Regions from separate parts of the Micromonospora sp. TSRI0369 genome, predicted to be linked through region 1. Evidence: riboswitches for the same ligand, from Rfam matches in the RefSeq annotation. Region 1 holds a riboswitch; each other region holds the start of a gene.
The links. A riboswitch is a leader RNA that binds a small molecule or an ion and turns the genes downstream of it on or off. The one in region 1 is predicted to bind cobalamin.

Region 1 (4,838 bases):
CCGGCGCGGTCGCGGTGCAGCCCGCGCCGGTGTCCGCGACGCCGCCGGGCCGTACCGCGCTGGACGCCGCCTTCGTGCGGGCGGCGCAGGAGTACGACGTGCCCCGGGACGTCCTGGTAGCGGTCGGCTACGGCGAGTCCCGCCTGGACGGGCACGGCGGCGAGCCGAGCCAGGCCAACGGCTACGGGGTGATGCACCTGGTGAGCAACCCGGTCCGGCACAGCCTGGAACGGGCGGCGGCGTTGACCGGTGAGCCGGTCGCGCGTCTGAAGACCGTCACGCCGGCGAACATCCGCGGCGGCGCGGCAGTGCTGCGCGAGCTGGCCGACGCCGAGGGGCTGACCGCGCGGGACCGGGACCGGGTCACCGCCTGGTATCCGGTGGTGGCGCGGTACGGCGGCGCGGCCGACGACGCCACCGCCCGCCTGTACGCGGACGGGATCTACGAGCTGGTGCAGCAGGGCATCCCAGGCGCGGTGCCGGTCCGGGCGTACCGGGTCGAGCCGGAGCGCGGCCGCTACGCCGCGGTTCCCCCCGCCGGCACGGCGCCCCGTACGCTCGCAGCCGTGCCGGAGTATCCGGCGGCGCGGTGGGTCGCCGCGAACGGCGCGAACTACGGCATCGGGCGGTCCAGCCGGATCACCACTGTGATCCTCCACGTCACCCAGGGCTCGTACGCCGGGACGGTCAGCTGGTTCCAGAGCCCGTCGTCCGGCGTCAGCGCCCACTACGTGGTGAAGTCCAGCAACGGCGAGATCACCCAGATGGTCCGCGAGGGCGACACCGCGTACCACGCCCGGTCCGGCAACGCGTACGGCGTCGGCATCGAGCACGAGGGGTACGTCGACAACCCGGCCTGGTTCACCGACGCGATGTACCGTTCCTCGGCCGCGCTGACCCGCTACCTGTGCGACAAGTACGGCATCCCGAAGAACCGCACCGGCATCAAGGGGCACAACGAGATCCCGGGTAACGACCACACCGACCCGGGACCGAACTGGAACTGGAACTACTACCTCTCGCTGGTGAACCAGGGTGGCGGGGGCCCGACCGCCCGCTATTTCGGTGGTTCGCCGACGGATTTCACCGGTGACGGCCGGGACGACGTGGTCGCGTTCACCCACGGTGCGCTGGCCGACGCGTATGTGGCCACGTCGACGGGTTCGTCGTTCGCGGGCACGTCGGTGAAGTGGCACGACTGGTTCGCCCTGCCCGGAGAGACCCCCCTGACCGGCGACGTCAACGGCGACGGACGCGACGACGCCATCGTGTTCACCCACGGCACCACCGCCGACGTCCACGTCGCCCTGTCCACCGGCACATCCTTCGCCGCATCCGCGAAATGGCACGACTGGTTCGCCCCCGGCACCGAAGTCCCCGCCGTCGGCGACGTCAACGGCGACGGCCGCGACGACATCATCACCTTCACCCACGACACCGACGCCGACGTCTACGTCGCCCTGTCCACCGGCACCTCCTTCACCGGCACCGCCGTGAAATGGCACGACTACTTCTCCATCGCCGGGGAGTTCCCCGCCCTCGGCGACGTCAACGGCGACGGCCGCGACGACCTCATCACCTTCACCCAAGGCCCCGCCACCGCCGCCGACGTCATCGTCGCCCTGTCCACCGGCAACGGCTTCGGGGCACCGCAGAAATGGCACGACCTGTTCGCCGTCGGCGCCGAGCAGCCCCGGGTGGGCGACATCAACGGCGACGGCAAGGATGACATCGTCACCTTCACCTGCAACACCGACGCCGACGTCTACGCCGCCACCTCCACCGGCACCACCTTCGCCGGAACCACGATCAAGTGGCACGACTTCTTCTGCCTAACCGGCGAGTTCCCCTACCTCGCCGACACCAACGGCGACGGCAAAGACGACCTCATCGTCTTCACCAAAAGCACCACAAACGACATCTACGTCGCACTCTCCACCGGCACCACCTTCGCCCCCAGCACCAAATGGCACGACTACTTCGGCCTCACCAGCGAAACCACACTCTGAGCCCGACGGCGAGCGACGCCGGCCCGGATCGGGACCGGCGTCGCTCGCCGTCCACCTACCGCTCCACCACGTTGCGCGAGCTGGAGGCAGGCCTGACCGACGGGCTGGCCTTCGCTGCCGCGCTCACGTTGCTGGTCGTGGCGGGCTGTCGCGGTGCGGCTGCGGCAGCGGCGTCACCTGCGCCTGGCCACCTGACCGGCGGGGACGTGGGCGGAACCCGGGGAGACGATCGCGGTCAGGCCGGCGGTGGACAGCGTCGCCCCGCCCAGGTCGAGGCGTCCACCGGCCGGGTCCCGCGATTCCGGGACCAGTAGCCGGCCGGCGAGCAGGCAGATCACCACGATCGGGACGTTCACCAGGAAGATTGCACCCCAGGGCAGGTGAGCCAGGACGAGTCCGCCGATTGGTGGCCCGGCGGCGAAGCCCAGCGCACTGGTCGCCGCCCAGATGCCGATCGCCGGGGACCAGCAACAACATCTTCCCGCTCGTCCCCGGCGTGGACGGCGTGGTACGCGACGAGAAGGGCAACGTCCGCTGCGTGGTCCTGCACGATACGCCCCTTGGAACCTTCGCCGAACGCACCCTGATCGACCCTCGCGCAGCGTGGTTCTACCCGACGGCGTGGACCCGGTGCGGATCGCCACCGCCATGAACCCGGGCGATGTCATCCTGGATCGCGCTGACGCGCCGCATCAACTTCACCGCGGGCCAGCGCGTCCTTGTCCTCGGCGCCGTCGGCAACGCAGGTCGGATGGCGATCCAGATCGCGAAGTACCGTGCTCGCTCGTCGAGCTCTTCGACGTCTGCATCGCCGGCCTCATGCCCACGACCGAGGAGCCGGTCGCCGGCGGACGTGGCCTCGCACCTGCGCTCACGTATTGCTGCTCAGCCTCAGCCACGGCGCTCACTGTCGATCACGTGCCCTCGCCCAGCCACCGCGCACGAGAAAGGAGCCGGATGGGTTGCGGGCCGACAGCCACGCCGAGGCCGGTCCGGCGCGTCGGATTTCCCACAGCGGGTGCCCGGACCGGATCCGCGGCGAGCGCGGGCCGTTATGGTGGGGACGCCGTGGTGTTCGGGAAGCCGGTGTGATGCCGGCGCGGCCCTCGCCACTGTGATCGGGAGACCGTCGGCCCTCGTCGTTTCGCGAGGTCACTGGGCAGAGATGCCTGGGAAGGCCGGCCGGCGGTTGCTTGTCCCGTCAGCCAGGAGACCGGCCACGGCACGTTCGTCCCCGTCCACGAGGTGTTGGAAGGCGGTCCCGCTGTGCGGTTCCCCATGCCCTGGCGCGTTGCCGCGCCGTTGTTGCTGTCCACTGTGCTGCTCACCGGCTGCGGCGCCGATGCCAAGCCTGCTGCCGCACCACCGGCGGTGTCCGCTGGACCGGTCGCGGTGACCAACTGCGGCACCCCGGTGACCATCGCGGCGCCACCGATGCGGGTCGTCACCATGAACCAGGCCGCCACGGAGATCATGCTGGCCCTGGGCCTGCAAGATCGGATGATCGGCACGGCCTACCTCGACGACGCGATCCTGCCCGCCTACGCGGACGCCTACGCGAAGATCCCGGTGCTGGCCAAGGAGTACCCGACCAAGGAGAAGCTGCTCGAGGCTGAACCCGATTTCGTGTACGCGTCGTACAACAGCGCGTTCGGTGACGAGGGGGTCGGTGACCGCGCCGACTGGCAGAAACTCGGCGTCGGCACCTACATCTCCCCTGCCGGGTGCCCGGCGCAGACCCGGCAGGCGAAGCTCGCCATCGGCGACGTGTTCACCGAGATCCGCGAGCTCGCGGCGATCTTCGGGGTGAGCGACCGCGGCGAGAAGCTGATCGCCGACCACGAGGGCCGCATCGCCACGGCCGCAGGCACCGCCCGCAACGTGAAGGTCATGTGGTGGGACGGCGGCAGCGACGCCCCGAGCGTCGGCGCCTGCTGCGGCGCCCCCAACATGATCATGTCGGCGGCCGGGGTCACCAACGCCTTCGCCGACCTCACCGGCAGCTGGGGCGACACAAGCTGGGAGACCGTCACCGACCGCAACCCCGAGGTCATCGTGCTCGTCGACGCGAGCTGGGATCCCGCCGCGCAGAAGAAGACCTTCCTCGCCGGGCACCGCACCCTCAAGGACCTGCCCGCGGTCAAACAGCAGTGGTACGTGGTGATCCCGTTCTCGTCAACCACGGCCGGTGTCCGCAACGTCCTCGGCGTCGAAGCCCTCGCCCAGGGCATCGCCGCGCTGCCGTCCGGGGTCCCGAGCTGACCGCCGTCACCACCCGGCCCGCCCCGGTGCGCACCCACCGCCCGGTGCGGGCGGTCGGCCTGGCCGCGCTCGTGCTGGCTCTGGTCGCCGGTCTGGTGCTGTCGGTGGCCGTCGCGGTCACCATCGGCCCGGCCGACCTGACTGTCGGGACGGTGTGGACGGTCGTCGCCGGCCACCTGGGACTCGCGAACTCGGACGTGCCGCTGCTGCGCGACCACATCGTCTGGGACCTACGTTTGCCCCGGGTTCTCGGCGCCGCCACGGTGGGGGCGGGCCTGGCCGCGGCCGGTGCGGTCATGCAGACCGTCACCCGCAATCCCCTGGCGGACCCGTACCTGCTCGGGGTCTCCTCAGGGGCGTCGCTGGGCGCGGTCCTGGTGGTCGTGGCCGGCATCGGTAGTGGCGTAGCCGCGCTGACCGGCGGCGCCTTCCTCGGCGCCCTTGTCGCGTTCCTGCTGGTCGTGGGCCTGGCCGGGAGGTTCGGGGCATTGTCGCCGACGCGCGTGGTGCTGACCGGGGTCGCGGTGGGACAACTGTGCGCGGCACTGACCTCTTTCGTGATCATCT
Region 2 (4,838 bases), on a different contig from region 1:
CGCCGACTTCTACCGCAGCAACCCCACCAACCAGTACGCCCGCCTGATCCACGCCAACATGACCGACGGCCGGGCGTACGCGTTCGCCTTCGACGACGTCGGCGGATTCGAGTCACTGGTGCACGACGGCGACCCCCGTTCGGCCGGACTGCTCCTCAGCCCGTTCACCGGCGGTGGGGGCGGCAACCCGACCACCGGGGTGCCCGTGGTCAGCAACTGGAACAACAAGTGCGTCGACGTGCCGAGCTCCAACTTCGTCGACCGCGTGCCGCTGCAGATGTGGAACTGCAACAACACCAACGCGCAGAAGTGGACGTTCAGCGGCACGGCGCTGAAGAGCCAGAATGACAAGTGCATGGACATCGACGCCGGGTCCACCGCCAACGGTGCGGTGGTGCAGCTCTACACCTGCAATGGCACCGGCGCTCAGCAGTTCACCCTGAACGCGGCCGGAGACCTGGTCAACCTTCAGGCCAACAAGTGCGTCGACATCAAGGACCGGAACGGCAACGACGGCGCGAGGCTCCAGCTCTGGGACTGCACGGGCGCGGCCAACCAGAAGTGGCGCAAGGGCTGACCGGCCCTGCGACGGGGGCGGGGGCCGACCGCGAGTCGCTCCCGCCACCCGCCGCGACGGCTCGCCGTCCCGCAGGACGGACGCGCCGACCACGCCGGCTCACCGCCCCATACGATGGACAACGGTGCTGGTTCGCCGTGCCCGTGAAGGGTGTGGCGTCGTAAGAGGGAACCCGGTGTGAGTCCGGGACTGCCCCGCAGCGGTGAGTGGGAACGACAGCCGTCATCGAAGCACTGGACCGTGAGGTCTGGGAAGCGACGGCCAGTAGGTGACCGGATGGACCGGTCGCGCCCGCGAGTCCGAAGACCTGCCCGCACCGCGCACACCGTCCGGTGTGCGCCGCCGACGGTCGCTCGGGACGGCCGGTGCGGAAGCCGGTACGCCGCCTGTACCCCTTCCCTCCCTGCCCCGATCGGCCTCGTGTGCTTCGAGGGAAGGGATCTCCATGAGTACCGCATTCGGTCAGAGCACCGTGCTGGGCTATCCGCGTATCGGGGGCAACCGGCAACTCAAGAAGGCCGTCGAGGCCTACTGGGCGGGCCGGATCGACGCCGAGGAGTTGGCGGCGACCTCTGCCGCGCTACGGGCGGAGGTCTGGCGGACGCTGCGCGACGCGCGCCTGGACGCGATCCCGTCCAACACGTTCTCCTACTACGACCAGGTGCTGGACACGGCCGTCGCCGTCGGCGCGATCCCGCACCGGTTCGCCCGTCTCGGCCTCGGCGATCTCGACACCTACTTCGCCATGGCCCGGGGCGTCGATGCCGAGCCGGCGCTCGAACTGACGAAGTGGTTCGACACCAACTACCACTATCTGGTTCCCGAGATCGGCTCCGACACCGCCTTCGCGGCGAATCCCGACAAGGCGCTGCGCGAGTACCGCGAGGCCCGCGAGCTGGGAATCGACAGCCGACCGGTGCTGGTCGGCCCGGCCACATTCCTGCTGCTGGCCAAGCCCACCGAGGCGCGCGGCGAACCGTTCGACCGGTTGACCGACCTGGTCGACGTGTACGCCGACATCCTGCGATCCCTCGCCGCGGCGGGCGTGCGATGGGTGCAACTGGACGAACCCGCCTACGTCGCCGACCGGAGCACCGCCGAGATCGACGCGCTGCGGGAGGCGTACACCCGGCTCGGCGCGGTGGAACAGCGGCCGGCGATCTTCGTCGCCACCTATTTCGGCGAGCTCGGTGACGCGCTGCCCGCCCTGCTCGACACGCCGGTCGAAGCGGTTGGTGTGGACCTGGTGGCCGGGCCCGGCAACCTGCGGCGGCTGGCCGGTGCGGGACCGCTGCGTGGCAAGACGATCGTGGCCGGCCTCGTCGACGGCCGCAACGTCTGGCGTACCGACCTGCGCGCCGCCGTGGCGGCTGGTGCCGCTGTCACCGCCCTCGCCGACCACGTCGCCGTGTCCACCTCGTGCTCGCTGCTGCACGTGCCGGTGGACCTGTCCGCCGAGACCGCTCTCGACCCGGCGCTGCGTCAGCGGCTCGCCTTTGCTCGGCAGAAGGTCGATGAGGTCGTTCGGCTCGGCCGCGCGCTGCGCAACGGCACCACGTCCCTGCCCGAGCCGCTGCCGCCCACCCCGGCCGCATGGCGCGACGACACCGTACGCGGCCGGCTCACCGCGTTGCGTGCCACGGATCGGCAGCGCGGCGCGTACCCGGAGCGAGCGGCGGCACAGCAGGCCCGGCTGAACCTGCCGCCCCTGCCGACCACGACCATCGGATCGTTCCCGCAGACCGACGAGCTGCGCCGCGCGCGTGCCGAGCATCGGGCCGGCCGCCTCGACGACACCGCCTACACCCGGCGCATGCGCGCCGAGGTCGAGCACGTCGTCCGGCTCCAGGAGCGGCTGGGCCTGGACGTGCTCGTGCACGGCGAGCCGGAACGAAACGACATGGTCCAGTACTTCGGCGAGCAGTTGGACGGGTTCGCCGCCACCGAACACGGCTGGGTTCAGTCCTACGGCTCCCGATGCGTGCGTCCGCCCATCATCTACGGCGACGTGGCACGCAGGGCGCCGATGACCGTCAACTGGTCCACCTACGCGCAGTCGCTGACCGACCGGCCGGTCAAGGGCATGCTCACCGGCCCGGTCACGATCCTGGCCTGGTCGTTCGTCCGCAGCGACCAGCCACTGGCAGACACCGCGGACCAGGTCGCGCTCGCCCTGCGCGACGAGTGCCGCGATCTCGAGGCAGCCGGTATCCGGGTCATCCAGGTCGACGAGCCGGCGCTGCGTGAGACGCTGCCACTGCGCGGGGCGGACCAGAAGGCGTACCTGGACTGGGCGGTCGGGGCGTTCCGCCTGGCCACCTGCGGAGTCGCCGACGACACCCAGATCCACACCCACCTGTGCTACTCGGAGTTCGGGGAGGTGATCACGGCCATCGAAGCCCTCGACGCCGACGTCACAAGCATCGAGGCATCCCGCTCCCGGATGGAGGTCCTCGACGACCTCGCCGCGATCGGATACCGCCGGGGTGTGGGGCCCGGCGTCTGGGACATCCACTCACCCCGGGTGCCGTCCCACGACGAGGTCGTCGGCGCGCTGCGCCGGGCCGTGGCCGCGGTGCCGGCCGAGCGGCTGTGGGTGAACCCCGACTGCGGCCTCAAGACGCGCGGCTATCCCGAGGTCGAGGCGTCCCTCCAGCACCTGGTCGCCGCTGCGGCCGAGCTGCGCGGACGCTGAGCCGCGGGCCGGGCGGAACGCCGCGCCGTCCCGCCCGGCCCGGACCCGGTGCAGCCCTTGACAGACCGTGCCCCGAGCGCCGAGGCTGCATGAAGTGATGTGTGTCGATACATGGGGGCATGATGCGACGCAGGATCTTCGCGCTGGCCACAGCCGCCGCGGTCGTCGTCGGCGGGGCCACGACGATGGCGCTGCGCCCGGCCTACGCCGCGACGGTGTGCACGGTGGACTACACGATCACCCGCGAGTGGTCCAGCGGCTTCTGGGCCGAGCTCACAGTCACCAACCTGGGCTCACCCGTCACCGACTGGTGGCTGCGGTTCCGGCAGGCAAACGGCCAAACGATCACCATGGGCCTCGACCGGCTGCCGGACGGATACACGCTCGGCAGCGGCGAGCTGTACCCGGTGACCATGCTCCGCCCACCGGCGGGTTCCACGCTGCCGACCGGCGCCTCGGTCACAGTGCGGTTCGGCGGCAACTACCGGGGCGCCGACCCCGAGCCGACCGACTGGGTGTTGAGCGGCCAGCCATGCGACGCGGACGTCACCGGCCCGACCGGCTCGGCGCCGCCGGCGGCCTCGGGGAGCCCGCAACCCAGCCCACTGCCGGGCGGGCCGTCGGTGGCGCTCACCTCGCCCCTGCCCAACGACTTCTTCGCCGCGCCGGGCGTCATCCCGATCCGCGCGGAGGCCACGGCGGCACCCGGCCGGCGGATCGAGCGGGTCGAGTTCCGCGAGCGCGGCACGTTGCTCGCCGTGGACACCACAGCGCCGTACGCGTTCGACTGGCGCGGCGTGCCGCCGAACAGCGGTACCCGCGTCACCGCCACCGCCTACGACAGCAGCGGCGCCCAGGCCACCGCCGAGGTTCGCGGCGTCCGGGTGCTCCCGCCGCAGGCGCCCGGTGCCGCACCCGCGCTGAAGGCGTTCGGCAACCGCATCCTCACGGTCACAGCCAGTCCGAGGCCGTACCGGCCACGCGGAATCATCCGGTCGGCCGCGCCCGGCGAGTGCGCGTGGGGGCCGATTCGCTGGGACGGCCCGGTCGACGACGCGTCAGTGGGCGCGCTGCGGGCCCGCGGCGTCAACGCGGTGCGGGTCGTGCTGAGCGACGCCTGCTACGTCTACACGGGCAGCGCTACCGACAGGCAGAACCGCGTCGGCTACCTCGACGAGGCGGCCCGGTACGTCGACCGGCTCGGCCGGGCCGGCATCACACCCGTCGTGTCGCTGCGTCAGAGCGACGTTCTCGCGACGCGCTCTTTCTGGAGCGCGGCGGCAGAGGTTTTCGGCGACGACAACGCAGTGGTCTTCGACGTCTCGCCGTACGACTTCCCGGCGGCCGGCGCCACTGATCCCGCGGCGGTCTGGACCTGCTGGCGCGACGGCGGCCCCGCTTGCCTGGACACCGGCCTGCCGAACTTCGGCGTGCAGGAGCAGATCCGCCTGCTTCGCGTCCGGGGCTCGTTCAACCTGGTCCTCGCCGCCGGGATCGACGGCGGCAACGACCTGCGCCGGTGGCTGGAATACCGCCCGGCCGACCCGGACGGTCGCAGCGTGGCAG
Region 3 (4,838 bases), on a different contig from region 1:
GCCTGGACCGGGCTGACCGCCGCCGCGTTGTTCACCTTCGCCGCCGCGCCCGGCGGCCGGAAGCTGGCGGCGTTCCTGCTCACCTTTGCCGCCGCCGTCACGCTGCACACCTGCTGGGACACGTTCGGCACGCAGCCCGCGTACCTGTTCATCGGCGGCGTGTCGCTGGGCTGGGTGCTGCTGCGCCTGCACCTGGACCGCGAGCGGCCGGCCGCCCCGCCCCGGGCGCCGGAGCATGATCCTCACCAGCTCGCCGAGGTGGCGGGGTCGGAGCCCTCCTGATGCCGCCACCCCAGCGTGCTGAAGTCGATCAAGCGGCCTGACCCGTCCCGCCGAGCAGCAACAATTGTGCCGCGACCGGGCCCGCGTCGGGCCGGACGAACTGCGGCAGGAACGCCACGCTGAACAGGATCATCTTCGGGCTGAGCAGGTTCGTGAGCAGCCCGCGCCGGAACGCCCGCCCGGCGCCGCCGTCCGGCCCACCGCCCGCCGGACCGGTACGGCCCCTGCCGCGCAGCGCCCGCACCCCGAGCACGATCAGGTACGCCGCCCCGGCCCACCGGATCGCGGTGAACAGCACCGGGGACGCGGCGATCACCGTGGCGAGCCCGGCCACCACGGCGGCGACGTGCACCGCCTCCCCGGCGGCGACCCCGAGCGCCGCCACCGCCCCGGCCCGCGCGCCGTACCTGGTGGCGTTGGCGAGCACGAACATCATGTCCGGCCCGGGGGTGAGCATGAGCACCACGATCGCGGCCAGGTAACCCGCGAGCGTGGTGGCCGACAGTCCGAGCACGCCTCAGCCCTCCTCGACGCCGTCGAGCAGCGCCCGGCGCAGCGCCAGCCGGTGTTCGCGCCGGATCTGCGCCTCCCGGTAGCGCCGCCGGTCGCCGTCGGTGCCGGGCAGCAGCGGCGGCACCGGCCGGGGCTGGCCCTCGTCGTCCACCGCCACCATCACCAGGTGCGCTGTCGCCACGTCCACCGGTGGCACCGCACGGTCCCAGCGGTCCGCGCTGACCTTCACGGCCACCTCCATCGAGCTGCGGCCGGCCCAGGTGATCCGGGCGTCCACGTGGACCACGTCGCCGACGCGTACCGCGCGCAGGAAGGCCGTCTCGTCGATCGCGGCGGTGACGGCCGGTCCGTCGGAGTGGCGGGCGGCGACCACCCCGGCGACCGAGTCGATCAGGTTGAGGATCCGGCCGCCGTGCACCGTACCCATGAGGTTGGTGTGGTGCTGGTCCATGATCTGCGACAGGGTCAGGTGCGAGGCCGACGGTGGTCGGCCGGTGAGGGTGATGGCATCGGTCATCGTGCGGTTCCGTCCTACGCAGAAGCGGACCGCCGACCGGACGGGGTGTGCACGTCGAGGCACGCCGACGGCTCCCGCCCGGCGTGTCACCCGCCCGACCCACCCGCGAGGTCGACGGCAGCGCGCACCGGTGGTACGCGCGACGCGGGCAGGTCTTCGGACTCGCGGGCCTGACACGAGGTCGCCTACTGGCCGTCGCTTCCCAGGCCGGTGGCCCAGTGCTGTTGACGGCGGTCGTTCCCACTCACCGCTGCGGGGCAGTCCCGGACTTCCACCGGGTTCCCTCTTACGACACCCGGCCGTCGCCGACCGGGTGAACCAGCGCTGCCGGCAGCCTAACCCAGCCCCGACCCGCCCTCGCCGGGACCCGCGTTCCGCCCTGCCCCGCAGTGCCCCCGCCCGTCCCACTCCGGCGCACCCGTTGCCGGCCCGCAGGCGCAGTCCGCATAGCAGGACGGCTCTCTCGCCTGTCAGGAAGGCCCGAGATCTTGGAAGGAATGCGCCCCTATGGGGGCCGTTTCGTACCAAGATCTCCGGGCGGACCAGCGTAAGCGGGTGACGGGTCAGCCCGCGTCGGCGGGTGATGCGTCAGGAAGGGCGGCGACGGCGCAGCAACAGTGCGACCACGGCGGCTGCTGCCACCGCGGCGGCCGCTCCGCCGACCAGGAGTCCCACCGGCAGACCGCCGTCGTCGGCGCCCGTCGAGGCGTCGGCGCTCGCCGGAGAGGCGTCCGCACCTGCCGAAGCGCCTGCCGGAGCGCCCGCCGAAGCGCCTGCCGACGTGCCAGCCGGAGCGGATGTGCCCGCCGAAGCGTCTGCGGTCGGTGACGGGACGGCCGCCGGGGGAGCGGCCGGGTCGGCGACAGTGAAGCGGTACGAGCCCTGGACCGGGTGGCCGTCGCGGGAGACCACCCGGTAGGCGACCGTGTAGGTGCCGTTGCCCAGCGGCTCCTCGATCGTCACCGTGCCGGTGGCGCCGTCCACGGCGGGCGCGCTGGCGGGCACCGGACGCTCGGCGGCGTCGCGCAGCGTGATGGTGGTGAAGGCCGGGTTCAGCCGTTGCATGAACCGCAGCGTCACCTGCGTGGGCGCGGTGGTGAGCCGGGCGTCGCGCGCCGGTGTGGCCTCCTGCAGCGAGTTGTGCGCCGCGGCGGGCGTGGCCGGGACCAGCAGCAGCGCCGCGGTGAACAGCGCGGCGAGGAGTGCGGGGACGGTACGGGTACGCATGGCGCGCCTTCCTGGTCGTGGTCAGCGTCGTGGTCAGCCGAGCAACTGCTGGCCGATCCAGCCGCCCTCGGGGCAGCCGGGCGGTACGGCGAACGCGGCGGAGCCGATCGGGGTGGTCCACTCGTTGAGCAGGTCCTGTTCGGCCAGCCGCCGCTGGATGGGCAGGAACTGCCGGGCGATGTCGGCCTGGTACGCGGCGAAGACGAGCCCGCTGTCCGCGTGTCCCTCGGCGGTCGGCGCGCCGTCGTAGTTGTAGGGCCGGCGCAGGATCTTCTGCCGGTCGTCGGTGACGCGTGCCCGGGTCAGGTGCGAGAAGTCGGGGATCACGGTGAGCCCGTCCGGCCCGAGCGCGGCGAAGTCCGGCTCGTCGTGCTCCGCCTGGCCGGTGAGAGGCGCGCCGGTGTCGAGGCGCCGCCCCACCGCGAGTTCCCGGTCGGCGCGGCCGAGCAGGTCCCAGGTCTCCAGGTTCATGCTGATCCGGCGTACCACCAGGGCGGTGGAGTCGCGCAGCCAGTCCGGTCCGTCGCTCACCCAGACGGCGGTGTCGGCCGGTGCGCCGGGCTTCGGGTTGGCGGTGCCGTCGAGCTGGCCGAACAGGTTGCGCTGGGTGCGCCCCGGTTCGGCGCCGGCGGCCCGGCGGAAGCCCTGCTGCACCCAGCGGACGGTGGCGAACGGGCGGCTGTCCTTGGTCAGGACCCGCTGGGCGTGGGCGACGGTGAGCGGGTCGTCGGCGCAGATCTGCAGCAGCAGGTCCCCGCCGGACCAGCGCGGCTGCAACCGGTCGATGCGGAACGCCGGCAGGTCCGCCACCGACGCGGGCCGCCGGTCGTCGAGCCCGGCGGCGGTGTAGAGCCCGGGACCGAAGCCGAACGTGACCGTCAGCCGGGCCGGGAGCAGGCCCAGTTCCGGTTCGGTGTCGGCGAGCGCCGGGCGGCCCTGGGTGAGGCGGGCGGCGTCGTCGGAGAGCAGCCGCAGCATCCGGCCGAGCGCGGCCCGGTCGGTGCCCGGGCGCAGCGTGAACGCGACGAACGCGGCGTGTGCCTGCGGCTCGGTGGTGACACCCGACTGGCGCGCGCCGTGGAACGGCTCGACAGCGCTGCCGACGTGGGCCACCGGAGCGGGTTCGGCTGCGCGTACCCCGGGATCGCCGGAACGGGCGGCGGCGAGCGCGCCGGCGCCGGCCAGTGCGCCCCCGGCGGCGACCGCGCCGCCGGTGAGCAGGCCACGCCGGCTCATCCGGCGGGCGGGTGCGGTGGTCTCGGTCATGACGCTTCAGTGGCGCCGTGTCCGGGCGCGTACGACTCCTGGGCGCCGGTGAACGGCTTCGCCACGGCGGTGAACGTCTGGGTGCGGCCGTCGGCGAAGGTGAGCGTGATGTCGAGCTGGTCACCGGGGCGCACGGGCCGGGTCAGGTCCATCAGCATGAGGTGGTCGCCGCCGGGCTCCAGAGCGGCCTGGGAGCGGGCCTTGACCACGACGCCGCCCTGCTTGGCCTGCATGACCATCTTCCCGTTCTTCATCGCCATCTCGTGCAGCTCGGCCCGGGAGACGTCGGTGCTCACGCCGGTGATAGTGACGTCGGTGTCGCTGTCGTTGACGAGCGTGCCGAAGGCGGCGGTCATGCCCTTGTCGGCGGCCTTCACCCACGGGTCGCGGATCGTGAGCACGCCCGCCGCCGCGCTCGCCGGGGCAGGCGCCGACGCCGACGGCGTGGCAGTGGGCGTGGCCGTGGGCGTGGCGTCGGCGGAGCCGCAGGCGGCGACGGACGCGGCCAGCACGGCGGCGCCGATCAGGGCCGCCGGGCGCAGGAACCGGCGGCTGGTGGTGCTGGGCATGACGTCGTCCCCTCGAAGATCCGGTGTTCGTACCGTTGGTCGGGGCGGTACGGCGGATAGTTCCGGCCGGGGGAGTCGGTCGTGTCACACGCCGTCCGGGATCACGGCGGCCGGGGACCGGGGTGCGCGCGGAAGGCATAATGGTTCCGGGTGTCACGTGGCGCGCCGGGCGCGGCCGTGGCCGGAGAGGGCGCCCGGACGAGGGAGGGCGGACGGTGACCCAGGCGACGACCGGGGCGACCCGCAACACCCGCCAGCGCGCCGAGGTGCTGGCGCTGCTACGGGAGCTGGACGGCTTCCACAGCGCGCAGCAGCTGCACCAGATGCTCGTGCAGCGGCAGGCGAAGGTGGGCCTGACAACCGTCTACCGGACGTTGCAGCTGCTTGTCGACAACGGCGAGATCGACTCGGCGCGGCTGCCCGGCGGCGAGCACCTGTACCGGCGGTGCAGCCAGAGCCGCCAT
Region 4 (4,838 bases), on a different contig from region 1:
CGAAGGACGGCGAGGCGCGGCGCCGGCTGCGTGACCGGTTCACCCCGCAACTGCTGCTGCTAGCGGTGATCGCCTTCCTCGCCTCGTTCATCGAGATGGCCGGCGCCCAGTGGAGCGCGCTGTACGCGACCGAGGTGGCCGGCGCCACGGCGGTGCTCGCCGCGGCCACGTACACCTGTCTCTCGCTGGCTGCGACCGTCGCCCGGCTGTTCGGCGACCGGCTGGCCGGCCGGGTCGGGCGGATCCGCTTCGTCCGGCTGTCCGCGCTCGTCGCGACCGTCGGCGTGGCGCTGCCGGTGGCGTACCCCCATCCGGCGGCGGTGATGGCCGGTTTCGGACTGCTCGGGTTCGGCCTGGCGTGCGTGACCCCGACGGTGCTCGGCTTCGCCGGTGAGCAGCCGGGCCTCACGTCCGGCGAGGGCGTCTCCGTGGTGGCGATGGGCCAGTGGCCGGGCGCGCTGCTCGCGGCGCCGGTGATCGGTCTGCTCGCCGGCGCGCTGGACCTGCGTACCGCGTTCGTGGTGGTGGCCGTGCTGGCGCTCGCCGTCGTGGCGTTGATCGGGCGGGTCCGGGCGGCGGCGCTGCCCGGCGAGAGCCCGGCCCCGCCCCGGCCGTGACGGCCGGGGCGGGGGCGACGGTCAGAAGTCGTCGTCGAACGTGACGCTGCCGGTCACCCCGACCTGGTACGCCGACACCCGCCGCTCGAAGAAGTTCGACAGCTCCTGCACGTCCTGCAACTCCATGAACGCGAACGGGTTGCCGCTGCCGTACATCGGGGCGATGCCGAGCACGGCGAGGCGGCGGTCGGCCACGTGCTGGAGATACTCGCGCATGTCCGCCAGCGACATCCCCGGCACGCCCTGGCCCAGCAGGTCCTCGGCGAAGCTCACCTCGCACTCCACCGCCTCGGCCAGCATCTCCTTCACCTGCCGCTCCATCTCGGCGTCGAACAGGTCCGGCTCCTCGGCCCGTACGGTCTCCACCACGTCGAACGCGAACGCCATGTGCATCGACTCGTCCCGGAACACCCAGTTGGTGCCGGAGGCCAGCCCGTTGAGCAGGCCCCGGGAGCGCAGGAAGTAGACGTAGGCGAACGCGCCGTAGAAGAACAGGCCCTCGATGCAGGCGGCGAAGCAGATCAGGTTGAGCAGGAACGCCCGCCGGTCGTCGCGGGTCCGGAGTTCCCGCAGCTCGAAGATCGAGTCGATCCACCGGAAGCAGAACTCCGCCTTGCGGGCGATCGACGGGATGTTCTCCACCGCCGCGAACGCGGCGAACCGCTCCTTCTCGTCCGGCACGTACGTGTCCAGCAGGTTCAGGTAGAACTGGACGTGCACCGCCTCCTCGAACAGCTGCCGGGACAGGTAGAGCCGGCCCTCCGGGGAGTTGACGTGCTGGTAGAGGTTGAGCACCAGGTTGTTGGCCACGATCGTGTCGCCGGTGGCGAAGAACGCCACGAGCCGCGACACCAGATGCCGTTCGGCCGCCGACAGCTTCGCCAGGTCGGCCAGGTCCGAGTGCAGGTCCACCTCCTCCACCGTCCAGGTGTTCTTGATCGCGTCCTTGAACCGGTCGAAGAAGCGCGGGTAGCGCATCGGCCGCAGGGTCAGGTCCATGCCGGGGTCGAGCAGCATGTGCCGGGTCGGCGCGGTGGTGGTCACTGGCATGCCTCGCAGCTCTCGGGGTTCTCCAGGGAACAGGCCAGCGCCTCGTCGTCACTCACGGCGGAAACCACGCCGGAGACCGGGGCGAGCACCGGCGCGACGGTGGCCTGCTGGATGCGGGTGGCGGGACGGGATCGCAGGTAGTACGTGGTCTTCAGCCCGGCCTTCCAGGCGTACAGGTACATCGAGGAGAGCTTGCCGATGGTCGGCGCGCTCAGGAACAGGTTCAGCGACTGGGACTGGTCGACGAACGGCGCCCGCGCGGCGGCCAGGTCGATCAGCGCCCGCTGCGGCAGCTCCCAGGCGGTGCGGAACAGCTCCCGCACCGGCGCGGGCAGCTCGGTGATGTCCTGCACCGAGCCCTCGGCCCGCTTGATCCGGTCGCGGACCTGCGGCGTCCACAGCCCGCGGGCCTTCAGCTCCCGCACCAGGTACGTGTTGACCTGGAGGAACTCCCCGGACATGGTCTCGCGCTTGAACAGGTTGGACACCTGCGGCTCGACACACTCGTAGCAGCCGGCGATGGAGGCGATGGTGGCGGTCGGCGCGATCGCCACCAGCAGCGAGTTGCGCAGCCCGTGCGCGGCGATCCGCTCCCGCAGCGCCGCCCACCGCCCGGCCTGCGCCGGCTCCGCGCCCCACAGGTCCGGGTGCAGGTCACCCTTGGCGGCCCGGGTTTGCGGGTACGCCGGATGCGGCCCGAACCGCTCGGCCAGCCCGGCGGAGGTCTCCAGCGCGGTCAGCAGGATCTCCTCCTGCACCCGGGTGGACAGCTCCTTCGCCTCGGCGGAGTCGAACGGCAGGCGCAGCGTGAAGAACGCGTCCTGCAGGCCCATCAGGCCGAGCCCGACCGGCCGCCAGCGCGGGTTGGACGCCGCCGCCTGCTCGGCCGGGTAGTAGTTGATGTCGATCACCCGATCGAGGAAGACCACTGCCGTGCGTACCGTGGCGCGCAGCCGCTCCCAGTCCACGCCGTCGGCGGTGACGTGCGCGCCGAGATTCACCGAGCCGAGGTTGCACACGGCGGTCTCGGCGTCGTCGTTGACCTCCAGGATCTCCGTGCACAGGTTGGACAGGTGGATGACGTTGCCCGGCTCACCGGTCTGGTTGGACAGCCGGTTCGCGGCGTCCTTGAACGTCATCCAGCCGTTGCCGGTCTGCGCCAGCGTGCGCATCATCCGCCCGTACAGGTCCCGGGCCCGTACCGTGCGCACCGCGTTCTTCTCGGCCGCCCGGTACGCGGCGTCGAACGCCTCCCCGTACAGGTCGGGCAGCTCCGGGGCGTCCGACGGGTCGACCAGCGACCACTCGCCGTCGGCCTCGACCCGGCGCATGAACTCGTCCGGGATCCAGTTGGCCAGGTTGAGGTTGTGCGTACGCCGCGACTCCTCGCCGGTGTTGTCCCGCAGCTCCAGGAACTCCTCCACGTCCGGGTGCCACGGCTCCAGGTAGACGCAGGCCGCGCCCTTGCGCCGGCCGCCCTGGTTGACCGCCGCCACCCCGGCGTCGAGCGTCTTGAGGAACGGCACGATGCCGTTGGAGCGCCCGTTGGTGCCCCGGATCAGCGCGCCCCGGCCGCGCACCCGCGACCAGGAGATGCCGATGCCGCCGGAGAACTTCGACAGCTTCGCCACCTGGTGGTAACGCTCGTAGATCGAGTCCAGCTCGTCGCGCGGCGAGTCGACCAGGAAGCACGACGACATCTGGGTGTGCCGGGTGCCGGAGTTGAACAGCGTGGGGGAGCTGGGCAGATAGGCCAGGCTGGACATCAGCCGGTAGAAGCCGACCGCCTCGCCCGGGGTGCGGGACAGCCCGCAGGCCACCCGCAGCAGCCAGTACTGCGGCGTCTCCACCACCAGCCGGGACTGCGGGTGCCGCAGCAGGTAGCGGTCCGCCACCGTCCGCAGCCCGAAGTACTCGAACCGGAGGTCACCGGCCGGGTCCACGGCGTCGTCGAGCTTGCGGGCGTGGCGCGAGACGAACGCGGCGGTCTCGTCGCCGATCAGGCCCAGCCCGTGCGCGTACGCGATCGACTGGCTGAAGCTCGCCACCTGCTGCCCGCGTACCTCCTTGTCCACGTACGCGGCCAGCAGCCGCGCCGCGAGCTTCGAGTACTGCGGCTCCTCGCCGATCAGCTCCGCCGCCGTCTGGATCGACAACCGGTCCAGCTCCGCGGTGCTCGCCCCGTCGTAGAGGCCGCTGATCGTCTTCGTGGCCACCCGCAGCGGGTCCACCTCGTCCAGGTCCGCGACCCAGCGCTCGACCGCCCGGACGATCTTGTTGACGTCCACCGGCTCGGTGTCGCCGTCCCGCTTGCGTACCCGCATCGCCAGCCGGCGGGGCTCGGACCCGCCGGCGGTGGACGGGGGATGTTCCTGCACGACAGTCATGACCTCTCCTCGCTGTCACCGTCTGGAGACGGCGGGAGACGCCAACGGGCGCGGCGCACGGCCGGCCCGGCTGCTGGCGTCGGTCGTCCCGCGCGACCTCCGACCGCCGTACGCGGAGGCGCACGGCGCGCTGGCAGGTCTTCGGACTCGCGGGCACGACACGAGGTCGCCTACTGGCCGTCGCTTCCCAGGCCGGTGGCCCAGTGCTGTTGACGGCGGTCGTTCCCACTCACCGCTGCGGGGCAGTCCCGGATTCCCACCGGGTTCCCTCTTGCCTCGGCCCTGCCCGGGAGGGCTCGGCCGAACCAGCTGCGGCACCACCATATATGGCGGTGGGCGATGTCTGGCAACACCAGATGTCGTGTCGGCGTGTCGGATGAATCTCACCGTCCACAGTGCCTACCCCCGATGCCGTCGCTCCCCGCCGGGCGCGATACTGGGCGCTATGGGGAATACCGGACGCCGCTGGGCGTGGGTGGCGGTCCTGCTCGTCGGCGTCGGGCTTCACCTGCTGGTGCTGGAGACGCTGGCCGGCACCGGGACCGTCACGTTCGTGCCGACGCTCATCGTGCTCGGCGCGTCAGTCGCCCCGGCCACGTTCCTGGCCTTCACCCAGGGGCGGCCCGGCCACCGCCGGGTGCCGGGCCCGGTCGTCGGCGTCGCCGCGTTCCTCGGTGGAGTGATCGGCGTCGTCGCCGCCGGCTGGCTGGAGTACGGCACGCTGCACCGGCTCGGAGTCCTGCCGATGGCGTTCGTCGGCCTGGCCGAGGAGGCCGCGAAGCTG

Region 2: linked by a shared signal. The riboswitch ahead of metE (5-methyltetrahydropteroyltriglutamate--homocysteine S-methyltransferase) and the one ahead of AMK25_RS06075 (ABC transporter substrate-binding protein) in region 1 are both predicted to bind cobalamin.
Region 3: linked by a shared signal. The riboswitch ahead of AMK25_RS11235 (acyl-CoA thioesterase) and the one ahead of AMK25_RS06075 (ABC transporter substrate-binding protein) in region 1 are both predicted to bind cobalamin.
Region 4: linked by a shared signal. The riboswitch ahead of AMK25_RS11220 (ribonucleoside-diphosphate reductase subunit alpha) and the one ahead of AMK25_RS06075 (ABC transporter substrate-binding protein) in region 1 are both predicted to bind cobalamin.

What each region holds. Positions count from the first base shown of each region.
Region 1 is NZ_LIVU01000002.1:168,136-172,973, forward strand. It holds gene AMK25_RS06065 (N-acetylmuramoyl-L-alanine amidase) at 1-2,009, shown strand, start outside; partial or broken gene AMK25_RS06070 (MFS transporter) at 2,234-2,473, opposite strand; cobalamin riboswitch at 3,062-3,245, shown strand; gene AMK25_RS06075 (ABC transporter substrate-binding protein) at 3,288-4,271, shown strand; gene AMK25_RS06080 (FecCD family ABC transporter permease) at 4,298-4,838, shown strand, end outside.
Region 2 is NZ_LIVU01000003.1:180,048-184,885, forward strand. It holds gene AMK25_RS09740 (beta-1,3-glucanase family protein) at 1-577, shown strand, start outside; cobalamin riboswitch at 689-906, shown strand; gene metE (5-methyltetrahydropteroyltriglutamate--homocysteine S-methyltransferase) at 1,023-3,272, shown strand; gene AMK25_RS09750 (Ig-like domain-containing protein) at 3,392-4,838, shown strand, end outside.
Region 3 is NZ_LIVU01000003.1:540,134-544,971, forward strand. It holds gene AMK25_RS11225 (PrsW family intramembrane metalloprotease) at 1-282, shown strand, start outside; gene AMK25_RS11230 (LysE family translocator) at 311-796, opposite strand; gene AMK25_RS11235 (acyl-CoA thioesterase) at 800-1,312, opposite strand; cobalamin riboswitch at 1,443-1,650, opposite strand; gene AMK25_RS11240 (copper resistance CopC family protein) at 1,901-2,539, opposite strand; gene AMK25_RS11245 (Dyp-type peroxidase) at 2,573-3,775, opposite strand; gene AMK25_RS11250 (copper chaperone PCu(A)C) at 3,802-4,374, opposite strand; gene AMK25_RS11255 (Fur family transcriptional regulator) at 4,590-4,838, shown strand, end outside.
Region 4 is NZ_LIVU01000003.1:535,089-539,926, forward strand. It holds gene AMK25_RS11210 (MFS transporter) at 1-617, shown strand, start outside; gene AMK25_RS11215 (ribonucleotide-diphosphate reductase subunit beta) at 639-1,667, opposite strand; gene AMK25_RS11220 (ribonucleoside-diphosphate reductase subunit alpha) at 1,658-4,054, opposite strand; cobalamin riboswitch at 4,170-4,380, opposite strand; gene AMK25_RS11225 (PrsW family intramembrane metalloprotease) at 4,500-4,838, shown strand, end outside.